2 regions of the Isoalcanivorax pacificus W11-5 genome follow, and region 1 is predicted to be linked to the other one. Evidence: predicted binding sites of a transcription regulator. Region 1 holds the regulator's gene; the other holds the start of a gene.
The links. Region 1 encodes LexA, which represses DNA repair genes until DNA is damaged. Its sites were predicted from a motif close to TACTGTNTANNTANACAGTA; they were not measured.

Region 1 (4,416 bases):
TGGTCTTCGCCTTGGCCGGCGACTCAACAATCACAAGCGATTTGGCCATCAGTTTTCTGCACTCAGCTCTCGGTTATGCGCCCGGTATTTGCCCTGGCGCGACCCGCCGGCTCCTGTCCGGCGGCCGCCTATTTACGCAAGCGGCCACCGCCGAGGTCAAGGCGAGCCTGTCCAGGCACCACCTCGCCAGCACCTGCCGGGCAGCCTTTGCGGCCCCGCCACGGCCGATGCCGCGTGCTCTCGCGGCTGCTTTATACCACCGCAGCCACCCCGGACGGCAAGCTTCCGTGGATGTGGACAGGCGGAATCGTTCACTGAGATGATGGCGGAGCCGATGAAAACGTCGTGGAGACAGGCCTGATGCCGGGCAAAGGCCGGCGGGAGACATCAGATGAGTGAGAGTTACCGGGATGTACTGGTCGCCATCGATGGCAGCGAGGAATCGCGGCATATCCTGACCCGCGCACTCTCCATCGCCTGCACCGGCGGCGGCCGTCTGCACCTGCTGCACGTGATCGAGCCGCTGGCGCTGGCGTATGGCGCCGACGTGCCGATGGACGTCACCGAACTGCAAAGCAGCCTGATGGACCAGGCACGGGAGAACGTGAACCGCTATGCGACCGAATTCTCCATTCCCCCGGACAGGGTCCATGTGGAACTCGGGTCCATCGAAAAGACCATTCAGGAAAAGGCCGATGTGCTGTGCGCCGACCTGATCGTGATCGGCAGCCACACCCGCAGCGGCCTGGCCCTGCTGCTCGGCTCCACCGCCCGAGGCGTGGTGCCCGGTGCGCACTGTGATGTCCTGGCGGTGAAAATCCGGCGCAGCTGAGGCCAGCCTGTTGCAGCGCGTCCGGCCCGGCCTACCCCAGCGCGCCGGTCGATGCCGGCGTACCGTTCCAGCGGCACAGCAGATCGGCCAGTATGTGCGCCTGCTGATGCAGCGCCACCAGTTCCGCCTGCGATCCCCGTTCGCCGCTGAAGACCGGCACCTTGCGCAGCAGCGACACCACCTCGTGGTGAGGCTCCTGCATGCGGTTCACTTCCAGCGTCCAGCGGATGTTGTGCACCACCATGTGATAGAAGGCCAGCTTGGTCGGCAGCGTGAACACGGAAAAATCCGTGATGTTGCTGAAGAAGACAAAATCGATCCGCGCCAGCACCGCTTCGCGTGTCGCCGCATCGACACAGATCGTTGCAGTGCGCGGCGTATCACGCAGCATCGACAAGGTGCCGAACACTTCGCCGGGAGAAATATGATTGAGCACTTTCGGCGCTGTGCCCGGCCCGGGCGATGCGTCGGCGAGCACCGCAAGCTGGCCACGCAACAGAAAGTACAGGCCGCTGTCGCTGCCCCCCTGGCGAATCACCACATCGCCGCTGCCCGCCTCGAGCAATTCGCAACGTTCCAGCAGCACATCGAACTGGGCCGCATCCTGCCGCAGTATTTCATTGAAGAACGGCACGCCAGACACCAGACGCCGGATGCGATCCGGCGTGTAGATGGCACGTTCCACTGCTTTCATTACCACTGTGTTCAACCCCCCCGGGTTTTCAGGACCGCCACCTGACCAAGTGACGGCAATCACCGCTGGCACACCACGCTGTTCCGCCACAACCCCAATGCGTCGCACAGCCGGCATGCTGCGTACATCACAGATCACTCTGCGAACCGGATCACACTGCCCCGCCCCACGTGGCGTGGCCCGGCGCAATCTTTATAAGCTAACCCGTTGATTAGGATTACTTATATCGGAGCCGGCCGGAATCACAGCGAGACATTCGTACACGCGTGCACACCCGACAAGTCTGCCACTGATCCGGGGGCAAATCCTATGACCTGCGGCAGGCCTGTTCAACGCCATCCATCCTCTCCTGATGACCGGTGCGTTCCGCCTCGGGGCTGATCAAAAGGCACTGTTCATTTCGACAGTGGCTGTGCTAGCATCCAGTCAACGCATGAGGACAGGCTTATGAGCGAGAAGCTTACAGTTCGTCAGCAACAGGTACTCGACTGCATCCGTCAGTTCCAGAACGACACCGGCATGGCACCGACCCGGGCCGAGCTGGCCGAGCTGATGGGGTTCCAGTCCAAGAACGCCGCATCGGACCACCTGCGTGCACTGGAGCGCAAGGGCTGTGTCCGGCTGCACAATGATCGCTCGCGCGGCATCCAGCTGCTGAACGCCGCCCTGTGGCCGGATGATGAACTGCCGGTGATCGGCCGCGTCGCCGCCGGGGTGCCGATCGAGGCAGTGGAAAACGTCGAACGCAGCGTGCCGGTACCGCAGGGCCTGTTCCGGCAGCGCCCCACCTATCTGCTGCGCGTCCAGGGCGACAGCATGAAGGATGCCGGCATTTTTGACGGTGACCTGATTGCCGTGCGCAAGACCAGCGTCGCCCGGTCTGGCCAGATCGTGGTCGCCCGGCTGGACGACGACGTGACCGTGAAAACCCTCAAGCTGAGCCCGCAGGGCGCCACCCTGATGCCCGCCAACGAGGACTACACGCCGATTCGTGTGTCACCGGATCAACTGGTCATCGAGGGCGTGTTCGTCGGCCTGATCCGCGATGCGGTGTAAGGCACGGCTGGCTGTCCTTCTGCTCTGCACGGCCTCGTTAGCGAAGGCCGTGGCAGAGCCGCTGCTCCCACCCTGCCCTGAGTCCCCCAATTGTGTGTCCAGCCTCGCCGACAATGCGCGGCATGCTGTGCCTGCCCTGCAGGCCGGCGACACCATGGAAAGCGCCAGAACAGCACTGGTCACCATGCTGGACAACCTGCCCCGCGTCACCTGGACACAGCCGGATGAACGCAGGCTGCACGCGACATTCACGACCCGCCTGCTGCGCTTTACCGATGACGTGGACTTTTATCTGCACGACGATGGCCGGGTTGAGGTACGCTCGGCCTCGCGTGTGGGATATTACGACTTCGGCACCAATCGACGCCGGGTCGATACTCTGCGTGACACCCTGCGTGATACCCTGCGTGACGCCCTGCACGACGCCCTGCACACACAGACCGGACCCACACACGCCCCATGACACACCCGCTCGCCGATATCGGTATCAACCTCACCGACAAACGCTTTCGCCCTGATCTGGATGACGTGCTTGAACGCGCCCGCGCGGTGGGTGTGCGCTGGCAACTGATCACAGGGACCGACGCGGACAGCAGCCGGCAGGCGCTGGAACTGGCACGGCAACATGACACGCTGTTCTGCACCGCTGGCCTGCACCCTCATCAGGCCAGCGCGTTCACGCCGGCCCTGCTCAGTGAACTCGACGCCCTCACCCGCGCTGAACAGGTACGGGCCATTGGCGAAACCGGGCTCGATTTCAATCGCGATTTTTCTCCCCGCGCCATGCAGGAAAAGGCCTTCGCCGCGCAACTGGCACTCGCCGTCACACAACAGAAGCCGGTTTTTCTGCACCAGCGCGATGCGCATGCGCGCTTTCTGCCTATTCTGCGTGAACAGCGCGATCAGCTCCCCGATGCCGTGGTGCACTGTTTTACCGGCACGCAACGGGAACTGTTCGATTATCTGGACATGGATTGCCACATCGGCATCACCGGCTGGTTATGCGATGAACGGCGCGGCGGTACGCTGCAGGCGCTGGTGCATAACATCCCCGCAGATCGCCTGCTGGTGGAAACCGACGGCCCGTATCTGTTGCCCCGTGACCTGCCGGAAAAACCGCCCGTCAAAGGACGCAATGAACCGTCGCTGCTACCGTGGATTGTGAAGCGGCTCGCCGAATGCCGGGGAGAGGACGTGCAGCAGGTGGCCGACGCCACTTACCGGAACAGCTGCCGGATGTTCGGGGTTGCATTGTAGGTGGATCCCGCTCCATCACGCCGGTGCATTACTCGCGCACCAACCGCTCCCTCACATCCAGCAATCCGAACGGCCAGTCCAGTTCACGCCCGGCATAGCGCACCACCGGGATGCGTTCACCGTACGCTTCGATCAGCGCATCCTCCTCGGCAATATCAATCTTCTCGATCTGCGCCATCGGCAGTGCCTGCCGCAGCAGGGCTTCTGCCTGCTCGCACAGATGGCAACCGAGCGTGGTCAGCAGCTCAATCTTCATGGCCGTGGGTAATCCTGTAGCAATGGTGAATGCGCTCGTTGCGACTGAAATCCGGCGGAATGCTCCAGCGCGTAATATCTTCCACCACATACCAGCGGCGAATATTTTCCTCCAGCTCAAAGCGACGGAAATTACAGGAAAAATAGAGCGTGCCGCCGGGCTCCAGCCGCTTCATCAAGGCACGGATCAGATCACCGTGGTCGCGCTGGACGACAAAATCATCCCGGCTCTTGTTGTTCGAGAACGTCGGCGGGTCACAAAAAATCAGGTCAAATTGCTGCGGCGTGTCCTCCACCCACTGCCGGACATCGGCACGCACCA
Region 2 (4,416 bases), 280 kb from region 1:
GCACCGCGTTTCGCCGTACAACTGGTGCACCGCCAGTCGGTGCTGGCGTTGCCGGAGGCTGCCGTCCTGCTGGCCCGGGGCGAACATGAACCTCATCAGGCATTTCGTATCGGTGCATGCGCCTGGGGCGTGCAGTTTCATCCGGAATTTTCCGCAACTGCGATGCGTTGCTACATCGCGCAGATGGCCGACGTGCTAACCGGGCAGGGGCGTGATCAGGCAGCGCTCGCTGCCGAAGTGCGTGACACGCCGCAGGCGACGGCGCTGCTGAGCCGTTTTGCAAAGATCGCGGCGCATGCGCAGCAGTGACCGCGGTGAGATGCACCCCGACTTTCGCCCAATAACCACCCCATGCGCGCAGGCGCAGTGGTACACTGCGCAGCCATCATGTGACCTGCCGTGCCGGCGGGTTTTTTCGTTCACGCAATCTGCAGAGGCGAGTCAGTGAGTGCGCTGTGGCTGGTGGTGATCTGTATCGGTGCCGGGGCGATTGCTGCCCGTTTCCGGCATCCCGAGGGTTTGGTGCCTGGCCTGAACTGGTGGGTGTTGCATGTGGCGCTGCCGGCGCTGGTGCTGCAGCAGATCATCCTGCTGGAATGGTCCAATGACCTGTTGTTTCCTGCCGTCGCCATGTGGCTGGTGTTTGCCGGTGCCTGGCTGCTGATCAGCCTGGTGGGCCGCTGGCGTGGCTGGAGTCGCGGTCAGGTGGGTGCGCTGGTATTGACCGCCGGGCTGGGCAACACCTCTTTTGTCGGTTATCCCCTGATCGAAGCGCTGCGCGGGCATGATGCGCTGGGTGTGGCGGTGATCGCCGATCAACTCGGGTCGTTTCTGGCGTTGTCGTCTGCCGGTGTCATCGTGGCCGCGCTGTACTCCGGCCTGCGGGTTCACCCGGCAGCGCTGGCGAAACGCGTGGTCACTTTCCCTGCCTTTATTGCCCTGGTGGCGGCGCTGCTGCTGCGTCAGGCCGGTGGCTTGCCGCCGGTCCTGATGGAAGTCGCCGGGCGGCTCGGCCTGACGCTGACGCCGCTGGCGCTGTTTTCGGTCGGCATGCAGTTGCGGCTGCGTGCTTCCGGTCATGACCTGGGTCCCATGCTGTACGGCCTGGGCTGGAAACTGATGCTCGCGCCGTTGATGATATGGGGCATTGCCATGGCCATCGGCGCGCCGCCTGCGTCGGGCGATATCGCCGTATTGCAGGCGGCCATGGCGCCGATGATCACCGCCGGTATTCTGGCACAACAACACGGGCTGGCGCCGTCGCTGGCGAATCATATCGTCGGCATTGGTATCCTGCTGTCTCTGGTTACGGTGCCGCTGGCCAATTATCTGCTGGGCCTGTAGGCATCGCGCCGCAACGGAGGGCATCACGTGCGACACTGGCAACTGGCAAAGGAAGTGGGTGAGGCGCTGGGTCGGGCGAAGGTCTCCCTGGCCACCGCGGAATCCTGCACCGGCGGCGGTATCGCTGCCGCCATCACTGATATCCCTGGCTGTTCCGGCTGGTTTGAACGTGGCTTCGTGACCTATTCCAACGCCGCCAAGATGGACATGCTCGGCGTCCCCGCCGCGTTACTGGATGAGCATGGCGCGGTCAGCGGCCCGGTGGTGCGGGCCATGGCCGAGGGGGCGCTGCAGTACAGCCTGGCGGACATCAGCGTGGCGGTCAGCGGCATTGCCGGCCCGGACGGTGGTACGCCGGACAAGCCGGTGGGCACGGTCTGGTTTGCCTGGGCTCGCCGTGGCGGCCGTACCGACATTCACTGCCAGTGCCTGTCCGGCGACCGCGATGCGGTACGCGCCGGTACCATCGAAATTGCCCTGCGCGGCGTGCTGGCGCGGCTGCGCTGAGCCCTGATCACATTCCCGTTTTGCCGGGGTTGCAGGGGCAGGCCCTCCTGAGCATAATACTGTCCATATTAACAGTGTCCGGTCCCGGGCCATCCCCTGTGCCATTCACCACCGAGCATTCACCACCGAGAGGGTTTTGCAATGGATGACAACAAGAGCAAGGCGCTGAGCGCTGCGCTGTCCCAGATCGAGCGTCAATTCGGCAAGGGTTCCGTGATGCGCATGGGTGATCGCAAGCGCGAGCCGATGCCGGCCATCTCCACCGGCTCCCTGGGGCTGGACGTGGCGCTGGGCATCGGTGGCCTGCCAAAAGGCCGTATTGTTGAAATCTATGGCCCGGAATCCTCGGGTAAAACGACGCTGACTCTGTCAGTGATTGCCCAGGCCCAGAAAAATGGCGCCAACTGCGCCTTCGTTGACGCCGAGCACGCGCTGGACCCGGACTACGCCGAGAAGCTGGGCGTCAACGTCGATGACCTGATCGTCTCCCAGCCGGACACCGGCGAGCAGGCGCTGGAAATCACCGACATGCTGGTGCGCTCCGGCGCAGTGGATGTGGTGATCGTCGACTCCGTGGCCGCCCTGGTGCCAAAGGCGGAAATCGAAGGCGAGATGGGCGACCACCACGTGGGCGTACAGGCACGCCTGATGAGCCAGGCGCTGCGCAAGATCACCGGCTCGGTGAAGAACGCCAACTGCCTGGTGATCTTCATCAACCAGATCCGCATGAAGATCGGCGTGATGTTTGGCAACCCGGAAACCACCACTGGCGGTAACGCCCTGAAATTCTACTCCTCCGTCCGCCTGGACATCCGCCGCATCGGTGCAGTGAAGCAGGGCGACGAGGTGATCGGCAGCGAAACCCGCGTCAAGGTGGTCAAGAACAAGGTCGCGCCGCCGTTCCGCCAGGCTGAATTCCAGATTCTCTATGGCAGTGGCATCAACAACCTGGGCGAAATCCTGGACATGGGCGTGCAACTGGGCCTGATCGACAAATCGGGCGCCTGGTATGCCTACAAGGGTGACAAGATCGGCCAGGGCAAGCAGAACGCCTGCGATTTCCTGCGGGACAACCCGCAGGCACGCGATGAAGTCGAAGCACAGATCCGCGCCCGTCTGCTGGCTCCCGTGAACAAGGAGAGCAGCAAGGAAGAGGCACAGGTGGTCGAGGAAGAGGATTGATTTACCAGCCTTGCTGAGCGGGGTGCCACAGCATGATCGGTGACGATATCGATGGCGCTGGCCGTCGGGGCACCGCATCTGCCGGTGATGATCCCCAGGCGCGTGCGGCAGAAATGCGGCGTGTCGCGCTGGGCATGCTGGGGCGGCGCGAATATGCCCGCGCGGAACTCCAGCAACGTCTCACCAGGCGCTTCGGCGAGGACGCGCCGGTGGGTGCGTTGCTGGACTGGCTCGAAGCACAGCGTTTCCTCGACGACACCCGCTACGCCGGCATGCTGGTACGTAGCCGGATCGAGCGTGGGCAAGGGCCGCTGCGTATCCGGCAGGCGCTGCAGCAGAATGGCGTGAGCAACCTGCTGGCGGAGCAGGCCCTGGCCGAAGCCGGTTGCGACTGGTTTGCGCTCGCCGCCGAAACCTGCCGCCGTCGCTTCGGTGCCGGGCCGCCAGCCGACCTGAAGGACAAGGCCCGCCGGCTGCGCTTTCTGCAATATCGCGGTTTCACCGCAGACCAGTGCTTCGAGGCACTGGATGGCGATGGCGCTGCCTTCGACTGATCAGCGGCCCGGTGTGCCCGGGCCTGTTCGTCACTGAAGATACGTTCCCCCGTGGAGGGCTCCGCGCTGCCATCATCCCCCCCCCGGAAGGCAGGGTGGGGCTCTCCGCGTTCTAACCTGCCTTCAACCATTGCATCAGGCCCTGCGGTCGCATGGCGCCTGCATTCTGGCCCCGTTATACTTGCCGCTTTCCGTCATACCCCGACTGATACGACAGCGAGACTTATGAAGAGCGCCGACATTCGCCAGGCTTTCCTTGATTACTTTGCCCGCCAGGAGCACGCGGTTGTGCCGTCCAGTTCCCTGGTGCCGGCGAATGACCCGACCCTGCTGTTCACCAACGCCGGCATGAACCAGTTCAAGGACGTGTTCCTGGGCCGGGAGAAACGTGACTACACCCGCGCCACCAGCAGCCAGCGCTGTGTGCGGGCGGGCGGCAAGCACAACGACCTTGAAAACGTCGGCTATACCGCACGCCACCACACTTTCTTCGAAATGCTGGGCAACTTCAGCTTCGGCGACTATTTCAAGCGCGAAGCGATCCGCTTCGCCTGGGAGTTCCTGACCGTTGACATGAAACTGCCGCCGGAACGGCTGTGGGTCACGGTCCACATCTCCGACGACGAAGCCGCCGACATCTGGCTCAAGGAAATGGGCGTCAGCGCCGAGCGCTTCTCGCGCCTGGACGAAGACAACTTCTGGCAGATGGGTGACACCGGCCCCTGCGGCCCCTGCTCGGAAATCTTCTACGACCACGGCGCCGACGTGCCGGGCGGCCCGCCGGGCTCTGAAGGCGATGACCTGGACCGCTACATCGAAATCTGGAATC

Region 2: recA (recombinase RecA) is a predicted target of LexA. The motif match lies at 1,909-1,928, and genes of this name have one in related genera.

Annotation. Positions count from the first base shown of each region.
Region 1 is NZ_CP004387.1:2,259,656-2,264,071, forward strand. It holds gene topA (type I DNA topoisomerase) at 1-49, opposite strand, end outside; gene S7S_RS10250 (universal stress protein) at 392-832, shown strand; gene S7S_RS10255 (cyclic nucleotide-binding domain-containing protein) at 864-1,526, opposite strand; gene lexA (transcriptional repressor LexA) at 1,974-2,582, shown strand; gene S7S_RS10265 (DUF1499 domain-containing protein) at 2,632-3,045, shown strand; gene S7S_RS10270 (TatD family hydrolase) at 3,042-3,839, shown strand; gene S7S_RS10275 (glutaredoxin family protein) at 3,868-4,095, opposite strand; gene rlmKL (bifunctional 23S rRNA (guanine(2069)-N(7))-methyltransferase RlmK/23S rRNA (guanine(2445)-N(2))-methyltransferase RlmL) at 4,085-4,416, opposite strand, start outside.
Region 2 is NZ_CP004387.1:2,539,150-2,543,565, reverse strand. It holds gene S7S_RS11285 (glutamine amidotransferase) at 1-309, shown strand, start outside; gene S7S_RS11280 (AEC family transporter) at 445-1,344, shown strand; gene S7S_RS11275 (CinA family protein) at 1,372-1,851, shown strand; gene recA (recombinase RecA) at 1,993-3,033, shown strand; gene S7S_RS11265 (regulatory protein RecX) at 3,066-3,587, shown strand; gene alaS (alanine--tRNA ligase) at 3,813-4,416, shown strand, end outside.